Regions from separate parts of the Bradyrhizobium ottawaense genome, predicted to be linked through region 1. Evidence: riboswitches for the same ligand, from Rfam matches in the RefSeq annotation. Region 1 holds a riboswitch; the other holds the start of a gene.
What was found. A riboswitch is a leader RNA that binds a small molecule or an ion and turns the genes downstream of it on or off. The one in region 1 is predicted to bind S-adenosylmethionine.

Region 1 (8,692 bases):
GCGTAATTCGCAGGCGCTTGGCGAGCTCTCGTAGCTTCGTAGGGTGGGCAAAGCGAAGCGTGCCCACGATCTGCGTGTGACTGGGAGAATTCGTGGGCACGTCGCGCAAGAGCGCGCCTTTGCCCACCCTACGGCACCGCGCGTGTGTCGCCCTCTGTCAATCCTCGTCGCCGAAAATATTCCACTTTGCCGAAATTCGGTTTCGGCGTATGAATTGCGCATCCCGGCTCACCAAGAGGGGCGATCATGTGTCGTCACGCATCGCGAGCCGGGCTTGCGGTGGACGCGGCAGCGTCGGCACGAGAGGTGCGGGCAGGGCGGGTAGTCCCTGTGAGTCCGAGGCTTCGTGCAGACGACGGCGCTGCTAGGCTTCGTCTCGTCTGTAAGTTTCCGGCTTCGTCGACGGGGCCAGGAAAAACTGCGGCGAAATGGCGGGCCGTGCGTACGGCAAAACCGTGTGGTCCTGGCCGTCGTTGCCACGGTCAAGTCTTGCGAAGGTGCGAGCGAGCCCAACCGGGCAGACTGCATCATCCAATTCGCGGGGCGAGGGAGGCCAGAAGGAATGGTCGGCTCCCGGGAGATCACGGCATAAGCCGTCCAGCCACTGCGCAGGGAAGGCCGAGTGTTCGGCACCACCTGTATGCTGCTGTGCGGTTCTTCTTGCGCGTGCATTTCGCGCAGCGGACCGCGGGTGCGAGCCGGCACCCGGTCTTCCCTGCGCCCTCTTGGCTAATGAGGGTGAGCGATGAAGCAAAGCTCGGGCGAATTGAGCCGCGAGGCCGCGAAGGCGTGTCTGCAAGCCGAGCTGCCTGCCACAAGCTCAATCTCGTTCGTGCCCACGTCTTTGTTGCTTATCGATGGAGATCGTGGGCACGGCGCTTAAGCGCCTTTGCCCACCCTACGGCACTGCCGCTGGGATCTGCATTGGAGCATCGCAACGACGACGTGGAGAATGCGTGCGCCACACTCTGCTCTCGTGCCCCGGACGCAGCGCAGCGCTCCCGGTGATGCGAAGCATCGTCCGGTGCGGTGCGCTGCAGAGCCGGGGCCCATCTCGCCGCGTGCCGGGCCGCCCCTGGGTCCCGGCTCTGCGCAGCAACGCTTCGCGTTGCGGCGCGTCCGGGACACGAGCGAGGCCCTAATTCAACACCCGCTTGTTGTCGGGACTATCAAGCGAAAACGCGGGAACGTCGATCTCGAAGCGCTCGCCGCTTTCGGTGACCATCTGGTAGCGGCCGGTCATGAAGCCGGAGGCGGTCGAAAGCGGGACGCCGGAGGTGTATTCGAAGCGCTCGCCGGGGGCCAGGATCGGCTGCTCGCCAACCACGCCCTCGCCCTTGACCTCCTGCTGGCGGCCGGAGGCATCGGTGATGATCCAGTGCCGCGTCTTGAGCTGCACGGTCTCCTCGCCCGAATTGACGATGACGATGGTGTAGGACCAGAAGTAGCGGGAGCGGTCGGCCGACGACTGCTCCGGAACAAAGTTCGGCTCGACGGTCACTTCGATCTGGCGGGTCACGGCGCGGTACATGGTTGCTATCATACCGAAATCCGGCGCTGGAACCAAACGCCGGAGGCGGCTTTGGCGACATCGTCCCGCCAGAATTCGAGGGGAATGACACCCGGACGTGATCCGGCCGCTTTGCGAGACGACGTCCGGGCCGGTACACTTCTCGACGTCGCGATTTGCGCAAGGGTTTTTAAGCCCCGATGACCATTGCCGACCAAGTGACGGGATCGACGATCGCGGGAACCGCCAAGCCCGCGGGGGCGAAGCCGCGCGCGAGGGCGCCGGCCATCACGCTGCCCGCCATCGGCGAGCGCGAGCTCCGGCTCGACCTGTTCCGCGGGCTGGCGCTGTGGCTGATCTTCATCGACCATCTGCCGCCGAGTCTGCTGACCTGGTTCACGATCCGCAATTACGGCTTCAGCGACGCCACCGAGATCTTCATCTTCATCTCCGGCTACACCGCCGCCTTCGTCTACGGAAGGGCGATGCTGGAGAGCGGCGTCGTCATCGCCACCGCGCGCATCCTGCGCCGGGTCTGGCAGATCTACGTCGCCCACGTCTTCCTGTTCACGATCTTCCTCGCCGAAATCTCCTACGTCGCGACCAGGTTCGAGAACCCGCTCTACACCGAAGAGATGGGGATCATGGATTTCCTCAAGCAGCCCGACGTCACCATCGTGCAGGCGCTGCTGCTGCGCTTCCGTCCCGTCAACATGGACGTGCTGCCGCTCTACATCGTGCTGATGCTGGCACTGCCGCTGATCCTGTGGTCGATGAAATGGCGTCCCGACGTCACGCTCGGCCTCTCGGTCGCGCTCTACGCGGTCACCTGGGAATACGATCTTTACCTGTCGGCCTATCCTAACGGCTTCTGGGCCTTCAATCCCTTCGCCTGGCAATTGCTGTTCGTCTTCGGTGCATGGTGCGCGCTCGGAGGTGCGCGACGGATGTCGCGTATCCTGGCTTCGCCGGTGACGATGTGGATCTCGATCGCCTATCTCGCCGCGGCGTTCTACGTGACGCTGACCTGGTACGTGCCGCAGCTCTCCCAATTCATGCCGAAGCGGGTCGAGCAGTGGATGTATCCGATCGACAAGACCGATCTCGACGTGCTGCGCTTCACGCATTTCCTGGCGCTGGCCGCGCTCACCGTGCGCTTCCTACCCCGGGATTGGCCGGGCTTGAAATCGCGCTGGCTGCGACCATTGATTCTATGTGGCCAGCATTCTCTCGAGATCTTCTGCCTCGGTGTCTTCCTGGCCTTCGCCGGGCATTTCATTCTCGCCGAAGTCTCCGGCGGGGCAGCCATGCATGCGCTGATTAGTCTCTCCGGGGTCCTGATCATGTGGGGCGTGGCCTGGGTGATTTCGTGGTACAAGCGCGTGGCTGACAAGAGCGGTGCGAAAACCAAAAACGCCGTCGGCAACGCCGATCTGGCGGGAGGGGGCTGATGAAGGCGAAGGTTCTCCTGAGCCTGGTCCTGCTATGCGGTAGCCTCGCCGCGCCTGTGGCGCGGGCGGGCGATGCTGCGCCTGGCGCTGCCACCGCGCCCGCGGCGTGCGAATTGCCGTCCTATCTGCTTACCAGCGAAAGCCAGCTTCCCAAGGTCGCCGAGGCCATCAAGGCCGGCAAGCCGCTCGAAATCCTGGTCATCGGCAGCCGCTCGACCACGATTCCGTCCTCGGAGGGCAGCTCCTATCCGGCGCGCATGGAAGCGGTTCTGAAGGAAAAGCTGCCGCCGTCGGAAGCGGTGCACGTCTCCGTAGAAATACAGAGCAAGCGAACGGCGGAGGAGGCCGCCTCGACCTTCGTTAAGCTGATGGAAGCAAAAACGCCTACTTTGGTCGTCTGGCAGACCGGGACCGTGGATGCCATCCGATCCATCGATCCCGACGAATTTCGCAGCGCAGTCACCGAGGGGGTTATTGCGTTGCAAAAGGCAGGGGCCGACGTCGTCTTGATGAATTTGCAGTACAGCCCGCGTACCGAAACGATGATCTCGGCCCAGCCATTTCTCGATAATATGCGCGTCGTGGCGCAGGAGCATGATATTCCGCTGTTCGATCGCTTCACGATCATGCGGCAGTGGAATGATCAGGGTCAGTTCGACCTGTTCAGCCCGTCCCGCGGGCCCGAACTGGCGAAGCAGGTTCATGATTGCCTTGGCCGGGCGTTGGCACAGTTCGTGATCGACGCAGCCCATCTGGAGCCGGCCCAGCAGCAAAATTGAGGTCTAGCGTTAATGAGTTCTCTCCGCCCTTTTTGCCTGACGGCATGGCTGGCCGCGCCTGCAGCAGCAGTGCTGTTGTTGCTGGCGCCGGCCCCGCAGTCCCATGCGCAGACGCAAGCCGCACAGGCGACGCCCGCACCCGCGCAGTCGGCTGATCCCGCGCCCGCCTCGCCCTCACAGACCAATGTCGCCGCAACCTCTCCCGAGCAGCGCGGCATCACCGCGCGCGCCATCGACAAGGTGAAACAGGTCGCCAAATCCGCCGGCGACGTCTTCAACCGCGTGCCCTGCCTGCCGCCGAAGGGCGGCTCCAAGGCGATGGGCTCGCTGCCGCATGTCGCGGGCAAGCTCGTCGCCGGCCAGCCCGTCCTCATCGTCGCGTTCGGCTCGTCGTCGACCGCAGGATTCGGCGCGAGCTCGCCGGAGTTCAATTATCCGAATCGTCTTGCCGCCCAGCTGCGCCGCCATTATCCGACCGCCGACATCACCGTCGTCAATGCCGGCGTCGGCGGCGAGGATGCGCCCGAGATGATGAAGCGTCTCCAGACCCAGGTGATCGACGTGCATCCGGATCTCGTGATCTGGCAGGTCGGCACCAACGCGGTGCTGCGCAATCTCGATCCCGGCGACACCGCCAAAATGGTCGAGGACGGCATCAGCCGCATCCAGGCCGCCGGCGGCGCCGACATCGTGCTGGTCGATCCGCAATATTCGCCGGCCGTCAACCAGCGCGGCGAAAGCGCCGGCAAGATGGTGAAGCTGCTCGGCAAGGTCGCCGAGCTTCGTCACGTCGGCATCTTCCCGCGCTTCGAGGTGATGCGCGACTGGCACGAGAACCAATCGATTCCGGTCGAGAGCTTCGTCATCGCAGACGGCCTGCACATGAACGATTGGGGCTATGCCTGCTTCGCCCAGCTGCTCGGCGACGACATCATCCGCTCGGTGGGGCAGATCAAGCTGGGCGTGAACGTGCCGGGGGATGTGCGGACCTATCGGCCGATGTAGGCACGCTGCCGTAGGGTGGGCAAAGGCGCAAAGCGCCGTGCCCACCACCTCGTCGTTGTAATCGAGAACGGTGGGCACGCTTCGCTTTGCCCACCCTACGATTGCGAATACGTGGCTACGCCTTCTCCAGCGCCGCCGTCAGATCCTCGATCAGATCATCGGCATGCTCGAGCCCCGCGGAGAAGCGGATAAAACCTTCGCTGATGCCGAGCGCGGCGCGGTCCTCCGGCTTCAGACGCTGATGCGTCGTGGTCGCCGGATGCGTGACGAGGCTCTTGGCGTCGCCGAGATTGTTCGAGATCTTCGCCAGCTTCAATTCGTTGAGCACGCGGAACGCTGCAGCCTTTCCGCCCTTGACCTCGAAGCCGACCAGCGTCGAGCCGCCACGCATCTGCTTCTTCACCAGCGCTGCCTGCGGATGATCGGCGCGGCCCGGGAAAACCAGCCGCGAGATCTTCGGATGGCTCGCGAGCACGTCGGCGATGCGCGCGGCGGTGTCGGTCTGCGCGCGCACGCGTACGCCCAGCGTCTCCAGGCCCTTGAGCAGGACCCAGGCGTTGAACGGCGAGATCGACGGGCCGGTCTGGCGCATGAAATTGTGGATGTGCTCGGCGATGAAGGCTTCCGACGACAGGATGATGCCGCCGAGGCAGCGCCCCTGGCCGTCGATGTGCTTGGTCGCGGAATAGACCACGACGTCGGCCCCGAGCGCGAGCGGGCTCTGCCAGATCGGCGTTGCGAACACGTTGTCGACGACGAGCCGCGCGCCGCCCTTGTGCGCGATCTCGGCAATCCCGGGAATGTCGAGCACGTCGAGGGTCGGGTTGGTCGGGCTCTCCAGGAAGAACGTCTTGGTGTTCGGCCTGACGGCGCGCTGCCATTGGTCGAGATCGAGACCGTCGACCAGCGTGGTCTCGATGCCGTAGCGCGGCAGCAGGTCCTGGATGACGTAGAGGCACGAGCCGAACAGGGCGCGGGAGGCCACGACGTGGTCGCCGGCCTTGAGAGGCGCCAGGATCGCCGTCGTCACCGCGGCCATGCCGGTCGCCGCCGAGCGGGCGGCTTCGGCGCCTTCGAGCTCGATCATGCGGCGCTCGAACATCGCGATGGTGGGATTGGAGTAGCGCGAATAGATGAAGCCCGGATCCTCGCCCTTGAACCGCGCCTCGCATTGCTCCGCGGTGTCGTAGACATAGCCCTGGGTCAGGAACAGCGCCTCCGACGTCTCGCCATATTGCGAGCGCAGGGTGCCGGAATGGACCAGGCGGGTTTCGGGACGGTAGTTGGTGGTCGACTTCGACATAGGTACCTCCGACATGACCGTCTCGTCGAAAACGGTCACAAAAAAACCGGCCTGGATATATCCACGGGCCGGGATCACAGAGGTCCCCGGCCTGTTTAGCGACTTATTTAACGTGGCTGCAAGCCGGCCGGCTCAAATCACCACGGGATAAGTGATGCTCATATTCCGCAATGCCCTTTCCGTCAAGGCGTCCATCGGATAGCCGTAAAAGACTTGTATTTCCGGCATGTCCGGATGCATCTGACCCCTGATGAGGACCCCCGGTTGACGTTCACGGTCGCGCCCGACGCCAATGGTATCCTGCCCGACCGCATGATCGCGGCGATGGCGGCGGCGGGTCTCATCCTGCCCGCCTATGACTTCGTCGAGAGCCAGATCCAGCCGGCGAGCCTCGATCTGCGTCTCGGCGACATCGCCTATCGCGTCCGCGCCAGCTTCCTGCCCGGTCCCGGCGCCACCGTCGCCGAGCGCATCGACGAATTGAAGCTGCACGAATTCAGCCTCGCCGACGGCGCGGTGCTGGAGACCAACTGCGTCTACATCGTGCCGCTGCTGGAGAGCCTCGCGCTGCCGCCGGAGATCGTCGCGGCCGCGAACCCGAAGAGCTCCACCGGCCGGCTCGACGTCTTCACCCGCGTCATCGCAGACGGCACCCGCCGGTTCGACATGATCGGCGCCGGCTATCACGGCCCGCTCTATGCCGAGATCAGCCCGAAGACGTTTCCGGTGCTGGTCAGCGAGGGCTCGCGTCTGTCGCAGGTGCGCTTCCGCACCGGTGACGCCATCCTCAATGCCGACGAGCTCGATGCGCTTCATGCCGCCGAGCGCCTCGTCGATATCGACGATGCCGATCTCTCCGGCGGCGTCGCCGTCTCCGTCGATCTCTCCGGCGAGAAAGCGAACGGCTTCGTCGGCTACCGCGCCAAGCGCCACACCGGTGTGGTCGACGTCGATCGTCGCGCCGGCTATTCCGTCGAGGACTTCTGGGAGCCGATCTCGGCCCGCCCGGACGGCAGTCTGATCCTGGATCCCGGCGAGTTCTACATCCTGGCCTCGAAGGAAGCCGTGCAGGTGCCGCCCGACTACGCCGCGGAGATGGTGCCGTTCGATCCGCTGGTCGGCGAATTCCGCGTGCACTATGCCGGATTCTTCGATCCCGGCTTCGGCTATGCCGGCGCGGGCGGGCTAGGATCGCGCGCCGTGCTCGAAGTGCGTTCGCGCGAAGTGCCGTTCATCCTCGAGCACGGCCAGATCGTCGGCCGCCTCGTCTACGAGAAGATGCTGGCCCGTCCCGACGCGATGTACGGCCAACGCATCGGCTCCAACTACCAGGCCCAGGGCCTCAAACTATCGAAGCATTTTCGGGTGTAGCCCGATCCTGTAGCCCGGATGGAGCGCAAGCGTAATCCGGGGCAGTCTCACTCGTGGCACGATCCCGGATTACGCTCCGCTCCATCCGGGCTACATGCGAGGTGACGACATGAGCAACCCATCCGAACTCGACGCAAGGATCGCCGAAGACGTCGCGGATGCGCTGATCTATTCGGACCGCTCCGGCACGATCATGCGATGGAACCGCGCAGCGACGGCTCTGTTCGGCTTCTCCGCAGCGGAAGCGCTGGGCCAGATTCTCGACCTGATCATTCCCGAGCACCTGCGCGCCGCGCACTGGAAGGGCTTTGAAGCTGCGCTGGCCAGCGGCAGCATGAAGCTTGCGGGCAGGCCGACACTGACCCGCGCGCTGCACAAGAGCGGTCGCAAGCTCTACATCGAGATGACCTTCGCGCTGGTGCGGGATTCCGGCGGCAACGTTCTGGGATCGGTGGCGATGGCGCGCGATGTCACCGAACGGGTCGAGCGAGAGCGCGCGGCCAAGACGCCACCGCAAACTTCGTGATGCGGAATTGGCGGGTGGCCACGCAGGGCGCTCTGCACGGGCGTCATGTTGCCTGCCGGAAGGTGCGGTGACACACTCGATCGCAACATGATCGGGAGCGAAACGAATGACCGCCGCAGCTGACGCCGCGCAGGAAGCTCAATGGAAGCGCTGGCGTGCGGTCGCCGACCTCTACCACGCCTATTTCACCGGCCTCATTCTCACCGTCGTCACGCGGCGCGGCACTGCGGATGCAGCGGAGTTCGTCTTCCGCGTGTTCCGCCGCCAGCAGCAGGAGCGCTTCCTGCCGGGGCTTAGGAAGCTCGGGATCGATCATCTGCCGCCGGCGGTGGCGGCCGCGCAATATCACTATCTCTCGAACTGGATCGGCGGCGTGCATGTCGAATACATGTATGAGAGCGATGCCAAGGCCTGGATCCGCTATCCGCCGCCGCGCTGGATCTGGAAAGGCACGGCGATCTGCGGCGTGCCGGGCGAGGTTTCCCGCGCCATGCTGCGGGGATGGCACGCCAATAATGGCGTCGCGCTCGGCGATCTCAGGCTCGGCTTCGTCTGCACCAAGCAGAGCGTCGACGGCCAGGACGGGCTGGAAGGCTATTATCACCAGTACGATCATCCGCTCGAGCTCGATCAGCGCCTGGTGTTCGCGCGGCATCTGGAAGCGCCGCTGTTCGATGCGAAGACTGCGCCGGCTTTGCCGGTTGCGAGCTGGCCGAAACCGCGCCTTGAAAAAGCCTATCGCAACTA
Region 2 (8,692 bases), 1.6 Mb from region 1:
CGATCGCTTCAGGCGGTGCCAAGCCGCGAGGCAGCTTGCGGATCAGCGCGCCTCTGCTTTTCTCGCAAACTGCGATGGGAAAGCTGGCCGCTGCGTTCGCTCTGAAATATCCGGAGGTGCGGCTCGAGGTCACGACGGAAGACCGCGCCGTCGACATGATCGAGGAAGGCTATGACCTCGTGATCCGCGTCAATCCCGACCCCGACGAAACCCTTGTCGGACGAATCCTGATGCGCGATCGGCTGGTCGTGGTCGCGAGCCCCGACCTCAGTCGCCCTGCGTACGATCTTGCCGTTCCGACCGTGGTGCGTGGTGCGAGCGATCTGACATCGGCGTGGGAGGTGAAGTCTTCGATCGGAAACTCACGGATCTCGACCGATCCGGTGCTTCGCCTGTCCTCGATCGTTATGGTTCGCGATGCGGTCCGCGCAGGCGTGGGCGCCGCTCGCCTTCCTGTGTCGCTTGTGAGTCACGACCTGGCGGCCGGCAAGCTCGTCCACTGGGGTGATGTCGACGGACCGGAGATCGTCCTCTGGGCGCTGTACCCTTCGCGCCGGCTGCTCAGCGCTCGCGTATCCGCGTTCCTCGACTTTCTCAAGGAAGCCTTTCCCTCGGGGACGCCGGGTGAGCTCGCGGCCTTCATCGACTAGGTCAAGGGAGCAGATCGAGATCGCTCCCGCGCTGGCGCCATCCGAGCTACGAACTCACGGCTTGTTGCCGAGCTGCCCGTGCTGCCGGCCGAAATCCGCGGCCGCCGAATCCTGGCCGATCTCGACGATGCCGCGGCGGATGGCGCGGGTGCGGGTGAAATGGTCGAACAGGGCTTCGCCGTCGCCGCGGCGGATCGCGCGGGTGAGCTTTGCGAGATCCTCGGTGAAGGTGCCGAGCATCTCCAGCACGGCCTCCTTGTTGGCGAGGAAGACGTCGCGCCACATCGTCGGGTCGGAGGCCGCGATGCGGGTGAAATCGCGGAAACCGCCGGCGGAGAACTTGATCACCTCGGACTCCGTCACCTGCGCCAGCTCGTCGGCGGTGCCGACGATGGTGTAGGCGATCAGATGCGGCAGATGGCTGGTGATCGCGAGCACGAGATCGTGATGGTCCGGCGTCATCACCTCGACCTTGGCGCCCATCGCCGCCCAGAAGGCGCGCAGGCGATCAGTCGCGGCCGCGTCGACGCCTTCCGGCGGGGTGAGGATGCACCAGCGGTTGATGAAGAGCTCGGCGAAACCTGAATCCGGCCCCGAATGCTCGGTGCCCGCCACCGGATGCGCCGGCACGAAATGAACGGTCTTCGGCAGATGCGGCGCCATATCCCTGACGATGGCGCCCTTGACCGAGCCGACGTCGGAGACAACAGCGCCGGGCTTCAGATGCGCGGCGATCTCCTGCGCGACCTCGCCGCAGGCGCCGACGGGAATGCAGAGGATGACGAGATCGGCATCCTTCACTGCTTCCGCATTGGTCGCCACGACCTGATCGACGATCCCGAGCTCCATCACCCGCGCGCGGGTCTTCTCCGAGCGCGCGGTGGTGACGATTTCGCCCGCCAGGCCCTGGAGCTTCGCAGCGCGCGCGATCGAGCCGCCGATCAGGCCGAAGCCGATCAGCGCGACGCGCTGGAAGTGCGGTGCGCTGCTCATCTGCCGGCCATGAAGTCGCGCAAGCCGTCGACCACGAGGCGGTTGGCCTCCTCGGTGCCGATGGTCATGCGCAGCGAATGCGGCAGGCCGTAATTCTTCAAGCCGCGCAGCACGAGGCCCCGCTTGGTCAGGAAGGCGTCGGCGTCATCCGCGGTCTTGCCCTTGTCGGCCGGGAAGTGGATCAGCACGAAATTGGCGACGCTCGGCGTCACCTTCAGCCCAAGCTTGCCGATCTCCTCGGTCAGCCAGTTGCGCCAGGTCTCGGTGAATTGCTTCGACATCGCCTGGTGCGCAGTGTCCTCGATCGCGGCGACCGCGGCATACATTGCTGGCGTCGACACGTTGAACGGGCCGCGGATGCGGTTGACCGCGTCGATGATGTGCTCGGGGCCGAACATCCAGCCGATGCGCAGTGCCGCGAGGCCGTGGATCTTGGAGAAGGTGTGCGTCACCACCGTATTCTCGGTGGTGGCGACCAGCTCGATCCCCATCTCGTAGTCGTTGCGCGAGACGTAGTCGCAATAGGCGGCATCGAGCACCAGCAGCACGTGCGACGGCAGGCCGGCGCGCAGGCGCTTGACCTCGTCGAACGGCACATAGGTGCCGGTTGGATTGTTGGGGTTGGCGAGCCAGACCAGCTTGGTCTTCGGCGTCACCGCCTTGAGGATGGCGTCGACGTCGCAGGTGAGGTTGGTCTCCTGCGCGACGACGTTCTTGGCGCCCACCGCCATGGTCGCGATCGGGTAGACCAGGAAGCCGTGCGTGGTGGAGATCGCCTCGTCACCCTGGCTGAGATAGGTGTGGGCGAGCAGATTGAGGATCTCGTCCGAGCCGGCGCCGCAGATGATGCGGTTCGGGTCGAGCCCGAAGGAGCGGCCGATCGCCTCGCGCAGCACGCGCGAGGTTCCTTCCGGATAGTCTTCCAGGTGATCCGCCACGTGCTTGAACGCCTCGATCGCCTTGGGCGAGGGCCCGAACGGCGTCTCGTTGGCCGACAGCTTGAACACCTTGCGGCCCGGCTCGGCGACCGGGCTCTTGCCGGGCGTGTAGGGCGCAATATCGAGAATGCCGGGATTCGGCACGGGGCGGGACATCTTGAACTCCGAAAATGGCGGGGCGCGGCGCGTGGTTTACGATTTCGCCCCGGTCGGGGGCACCGTATAGCGCGTTGCGTGGCTGCCGACGAGGGCTGTAGAGCGCACCGAGGCCCCCGCCTCGATCAGGGCAGCCCTGATTTTGTCGATGCTGGTCGCGCTCGTGACCGAGACCAGCAGCGCCGCGCCGTCGAAGGCGGTATCAGGCACCGCCACGATCTCGGCGAGCGGCGACAGGGCGCGCGCGACCTCGGCGTTCCACCCGGACACGCGGACGCTGAAGGTCTCGACCTCCGTCACCAGGGCGCTGTCGGCGACGCGCGAGATCGCGAACACCGGCAGTGCGGCCGGATGATCGGCACGCTCGACGAAGGGCATCCGCGCGATGATTTTTGGCGCGCCTTCCGTTTCGAGCAAGAGCCACCAGGGTGTGCGGCTGGACGTTGCCGAGACCAGCGCCAGATCGCCCTTGGATTTCGCCACCGCCTCGACCGCGGCCTGCGCGCTGAAATGCGCGACGTAAGGCACGGTGAAGCCAAAATGGAAGCGCGCGGAATCGCGCATCGCCGGCTCACTCGCCGAGATGTCGGCATGCACGGAGAACGGCGCCTGCACGTAAGTGAACGTCGAGATGATGACGCGCCAGATGCTCTCGACCGTGTCGAGCGGCAGGATGCCGCGATGGCGCTGCACGATCTCGCGCATCATGGCGGCCTCGCGCGCCGGGCGGAACGCCGAGCCGACCTCCTGGGTCTGCTTCACCTGGATCAGGCGGTCGATGATGTCGCCGCGCTGCATCAGCAGGCGATGCATGCCCTCGTCGATCGCGTCGATCTCCTTGCGCAGTTCCTGAAGCGATGGTGGCGCGGGCGGACGTTGGGACATGTCTGGCTGTCGATGGTTTCGATGGGGGATGTCCTGATTAGGCAGTCAGGGCAGCGAAAGCAAAGAGAAATCACGTCCTTTTCGGACGACGCGTGAGAGACGAATTGGGCCGATCCGGGCCGCGACTTGACGAAAACCGCCCAAGACGGTAGCTTTTGCCCGTTCCGTGGTCATTTGAGCCGGCCGGCTTGCAGCCACGTTAAAAAACTCGCTAAACAGGCCGGGGACGCTTCCGATCCCGGCCGAACCTATCGTTCAGGCCGGGTTTTTCATGGCCTGATGCAAGTGGCGATCACGCGTTTGATCGCAAACGAGGTCGATGGTCAGATGGGTGGCGTCAAGTCGATACCGAGTCCTGCGATCAGCGCCGACGAGCGGTCGCACGAGGTGGATCATCCAAGCTCGCAGATCGCGCATTTCGGCGCCGAGCAGCCGCTGCGGCTCGATTGCGGCGTCGATCTCACCCCGTTCCAGATCGCCTACCAGACCTATGGCGAGCTCAACGCCGATCGCTCCAACGCGGTGCTGATCTGCCATGCGCTGACCGGCGATCAGCATGTCGCCAACGTGCATCCCGTCACCGGCAAGCCCGGCTGGTGGGAGACGCTGGTCGGCCCCGGTCGGCCCATCGATCCCAAGCACTACTTCATCATCTGCTCCAACGTGATCGGCGGCTGCATGGGCTCGACCGGGCCGGCCTCGATCAATCCTGCCACCGGCAAGGTCTGGGGCCTCGATTTCCCCGTCATCACCATCCCCGATATGGTGCGTGCGCAGGCGATGCTGGTCGACCGGCTCGGCGTCGACACGCTGTTTGCGGTCGTCGGTGGCTCGATGGGCGGCATGCAGGTGCTGCAGTGGACCGCCGCCTATCCGGGCCGCGTGTTCTCCGCGCTGGCGATTGCCTGCGCGACGCGGCACTCGGCGCAGAACATCGCCTTCCACGAGCTCGGCCGCCAGGCCGTGATGGCTGATCCCGACTGGCACGGCGGCGGCTATGCCGATCACGGCATCCATCCGCATCGCGGGCTCGCGGTGGCGCGGATGGCGGCGCACATCACCTACCTCTCCGATGCCGCGCTGCATCGCAAGTTCGGCCGGCGCATGCAGGACCGCGAGCTGCCGACCTTCTCGTTCGACGCCGACTTCCAGGTCGAGTCCTATCTGCGCTACCAGGGCTCGTCCTTCGTCGAGCGCTTCGACGCCAACGCCTATCTCTATCTGACGCGCGCGATGGACTATTTCGACATTGCCGCCGACCATGGCGGCGTGCTCGCAAAGGCGTTCGCGGAAATTGCGACCCGCTTCTGCGTGGTCTCCTTCACCAGCGACTGGCTGTTTCCGACCTCGGAATCGCGCGCGCTGGTGCACGCGCTGAATGCATCGAGCGCGCGGGTGTCGTTCGCCGAGATCGAGACCGATCGCGGCCACGACGCCTTCCTGCTCGACGTTCCCGAATTCTTCGACATCTCCCGCGCCTTCCTGCAATCGGCGGGCAAGGCGCGTGGACTGAAGGATGGCTAGCATGTCTGTGCAGGAAGTATTGCCGCTGGGTGGCCTTGCGACCGGATCGTCCGGCCAGTTTCGCGCCGATCATCTGCTGGTCGCCGAGATGGTCAAGCCGGGCTCGAAAGTGCTCGACGTCGGCTGCGGCGAGGGCGATTTGCTTCAGCTGCTGGAGACCCGCGGCATCGACGGCCGCGGCATCGAGCTGTCGCGCGAGGGCGTCAACCGCTGCGTCGCCAAGGGCCTTGCGGTGGTGCAGGGCGATGCCGACACCGACCTCGTCAATTATCCGGACGACGCCTTCGACTACGTGATCCTGTCGCAGACGCTGCAGGCGACGCGGCAGCCGCGGGTGGTGCTGGAGAATCTGCTGCGCATCGGCCGCCGCGCCATCGTCTCGTTCCCGAATTTCGGTTTCTGGAAGATGCGGCTCCAGCTCCTGGTCGGCGGCCACATGCCGCGCACCGAGAATTTGCCGGCGACCTGGTACGACACCGCCAACATCCATTTCTGCACCATCAAGGATTTCGTGCAGCTCTGCGACGAGATCAACGTCAAGATGGAGCGCTCGGTCGCGCTCGATCTCTACGGCCGCCCGGTGCCGCTGAATCTGCCCTGGTGGGTGTGGAACATGTTCGGGGAGCAGGCGGTGTTCCTGCTCAGCCGGGGCGGGGGGAAGTGACGCCGTAGGCGTCATTCCGGGGCGCGCGTAGCGCGAGCCCGGAATCCATCGTGCAACAACGCCCGCAGCCCGATGGATTCCGGGTCTGCGCCTTCGGCGCATCCCGGAATGACAGCTAGTGTGGAGCCAGCGACCTCAGGTCGCGCGCCGGCCATCGTCCCGCTTCCACCAGCGTCACGAACCGCTCCACACTTTCGTTGAACAGCGCGGGCTCTTCGAGATTGAGCACGTGGCCCGACTTCGGAAACATCGCCAGCCCCGCCGCAGGCAGATGCTGCTTCAGGAACAGGCTCGGTCCGACGCACGGATCGTCCTCGTCGCCGCAGATGATCAGCGCCGGCGTCGATGCGTGCTTGATCGCATCCGTCATCGTGTAGATCGAGGGGCGGCCGCCCTGGAAGCCGCGCATCGTACGCGCCGATCCCTTGGAATCGTGGCGCGCCAGCGCGGCATAGAAATCGGCATGGCCGCGCGGGTCCTTCACCAGGAAGGGAATCCGGCTCGGCGCCTCGCGCGTGACCTTTGCGACCTCGGCGGAGCCCAGCGTCTCGAACTGCTCGGCATTGGCGCGGCACTGCTCGCGCCAGGCCTCCAGGTTCTCGATCTCCGAGCCGGAGCCGACGCCGGCCAGCGTCATCGACAGTGCGCGCTGCGGCGCGTTTAGCCCGATCTGGAGCGAGGAGTAGGCGCCCATCGACAGGCCGACCAGATGCGCGCGCTCGATCCTGAGATGATCGAGCACCGCGAGCGCATCGCTGTAGAAATGCCTATAGCTGTAAACCTCGCCTTCAGGCACGTCCGACGGCGTGTAGCCGCGCGCCGAATAGGTGATGCAGCGATGGCCGCGCGAGAAGTAGCGCATCTGCGGCTCCCAATTGGTGTGGTCGGCTGCGAACTCGTGCAGAAAAATGATCGGCGTTCCCTGACCCGCTTCTTCGAAATAAATGCGGACGTCGTCCCTGGTCGTGGCGTGGGGCATTAACCGTTTCCCTCTTTTAAAGCCGCCTTTGCAGGATCGCAGTTAATGCTGTTGTCGGCAATGCGGCAGCCTCAAGCCAGTATCGGCACAAAATCATCGCAGCTATTCGCAGGCAGCCCGCGTCTTTTTCTCGCCACATCGGACGGCTTAACGGCCAGACCGATGTCGGCCGTTGCACGGGCCGATTGGGAAGTGGGGTGTCAACGAAGGATGAAGAATGTTCGAGTTGTTTGCGTCTCGCCTGTCGCGTTGTGTTGTCGCGCTGGCGATCTTCTTCGCGGCGGTTGCCGCGTTCGTTTCTCCAGCCTCAGCGCGGCCGCATCATCGTCATAGCGCAGAGCGGCACGCACACGTGCACCACGCCAGACATCATCACTACCGCCACCATGCACGCAGCTCGCGCTTCGAGCGCAGCGCGGCGCAGCTGCGGGCGAGCGGATTCGCCGACACCCAGGCGAGCTATGATCCGAACGCCAATAGCGGCGGCATGGCCCACAACGCCATGGTGAACACCGCAACGGCCAATAGCGGCGGCTTCGGCGGCGGATCGAACCTCGTATCCGAGGCGCGCCGCTATGTCGGCGGCAATCCGACCGGGCGCGGCAGCCTGTGGTGCGCGCGTTTCATGAACATGGTGCTGGAGCACACCGGCCATAAGGGTTCGGGCTCCGACATGGCGAGCTCGTTCGCGCGTTACGGCACCCGTGTCTCCGGTCCGCAGGTCGGCGCCATCGCGGTGATGTCGCGCGGCCGCCGCGGCGGTCATGTCGGCATCATCACCGGCATCGACGCGCAGGGCAATCCGATCATGATCTCCGGCAACAACGGCAATCGCGTCCGCGAAGCGCCGGTCTCGCGCGGCCGGATCTATGCCTATGTGATGCCGAATTGAGGAAGCGACGGTGCCGTAGGGTGGGCAAAGGCGCAAAGCGCTGTGCCCACCAGCGGTGCGTCAACGTTCGAGAAGGGGAATGGTGGGCACGCTTGCGCTTTGCCCATCCTACGGCAGCAATGCCAGCTCAAACCAATCTCGGCTCTTCCACCGCAACCGCATCGCCGACGCCGATGTCGCCACCTTCGATTACCTCGGCGTAGATGCCGCAGTCCATGTGGCCGAGGTTGCGCGAGAGCGTCGGCGGAATCTCGAGATCGCGCTTGGCCGTCAACGGGTCGACATTGGTGGCCGGGCAGCGGACGATGCGCTTGACCACTTTCAGGCGCGCCGCGCCGATCGCCAGCGTCTGGCCGACGAGATCGAGCTCCGACCAGGCCGGCCAACCCTTCACATAGAGATTGGCGCGGAAGCGCAGCGGATGCACGGCAGCGCCGCCCAGCATGGTCTCGATGGCGCGGACGCTGCCGAGATTGATGATGGAGACCACCTTGCGGGCGACGTCGGAGAAGCTGTGGTCGCGGCCTGACAGGACTTTTGGCGGCCCCTTCAGCTCCGGCTGAAAATTCTCCGCGAAGTAGCGCTCGATGGCGGCGCGCCCGGCCGCGGTCTCGAGATCGCCGCTGGCGACGGTCTGGCCGTCCCTGCGGATGGTCAAGACATTGGTAGCGTCGTCGAACCGGCTGTCGAGCTCGGCAAGCCGCTCATTGCGTGCGAGCATCAGAAACTGGATTTTCGGCCTCCACTCGGGCCGTTCGGGATCAAAGCCGCTCGGACCGTTCTCGATGGCGTAGCGGCGGTCGGCGGGCAGGGTCTGGCCCGTCCGCAAGGGGGCGCGGTGCAGGAGCTCCGGTGTCAGGCCCTTGATCGGGTAGCGGTAAAGGCCGGTGATCTCGGCGGTCTGGCTAGCTGTCATGCCGCTACTTAAGGGATTCGAGCCGGCCCCGCCAAGCCGGCGGATCAGCGCACGAAATTGTGAACTGGCCTCTTTCGCATCTGCAGCCTGCTTCC

Region 2: another riboswitch for S-adenosylmethionine. It lies ahead of metX (homoserine O-acetyltransferase MetX); the one in region 1 lies ahead of CIT37_RS38755 (O-succinylhomoserine sulfhydrylase).

What each region holds. Positions count from the first base shown of each region.
Region 1 is NZ_CP029425.2:8,278,754-8,287,445, reverse strand. Features, by position in the region: gene CIT37_RS38780 (Hsp33 family molecular chaperone) at 1-6, shown strand, start outside; gene apaG (Co2+/Mg2+ efflux facilitator ApaG/CorD) at 1,139-1,531, opposite strand; gene CIT37_RS38770 (OpgC domain-containing protein) at 1,711-2,961, shown strand; gene CIT37_RS38765 (SGNH/GDSL hydrolase family protein) at 2,961-3,740, shown strand; gene CIT37_RS38760 (SGNH/GDSL hydrolase family protein) at 3,753-4,745, shown strand; gene CIT37_RS38755 (O-succinylhomoserine sulfhydrylase) at 4,861-6,048, opposite strand; SAM riboswitch at 6,123-6,202, opposite strand; gene CIT37_RS38750 (2'-deoxycytidine 5'-triphosphate deaminase) at 6,283-7,419, shown strand; gene CIT37_RS38745 (PAS domain S-box protein) at 7,529-7,945, shown strand; gene CIT37_RS38740 (hypothetical protein) at 8,052-8,692, shown strand, end outside.
Region 2 is NZ_CP029425.2:1,317,001-1,325,692, forward strand. Features, by position in the region: gene CIT37_RS06285 (LysR family transcriptional regulator) at 1-650, shown strand, start outside; gene CIT37_RS06290 (prephenate/arogenate dehydrogenase family protein) at 705-1,643, opposite strand; gene hisC (histidinol-phosphate transaminase) at 1,640-2,737, opposite strand; gene CIT37_RS06300 (chorismate mutase) at 2,774-3,622, opposite strand; SAM riboswitch at 3,779-3,858, shown strand; gene metX (homoserine O-acetyltransferase MetX) at 3,950-5,146, shown strand; gene metW (methionine biosynthesis protein MetW) at 5,148-5,810, shown strand; gene CIT37_RS06315 (alpha/beta fold hydrolase) at 5,926-6,789, opposite strand; gene CIT37_RS06320 (TIGR02594 family protein) at 7,007-7,681, shown strand; gene CIT37_RS06325 (MOSC domain-containing protein) at 7,809-8,597, opposite strand.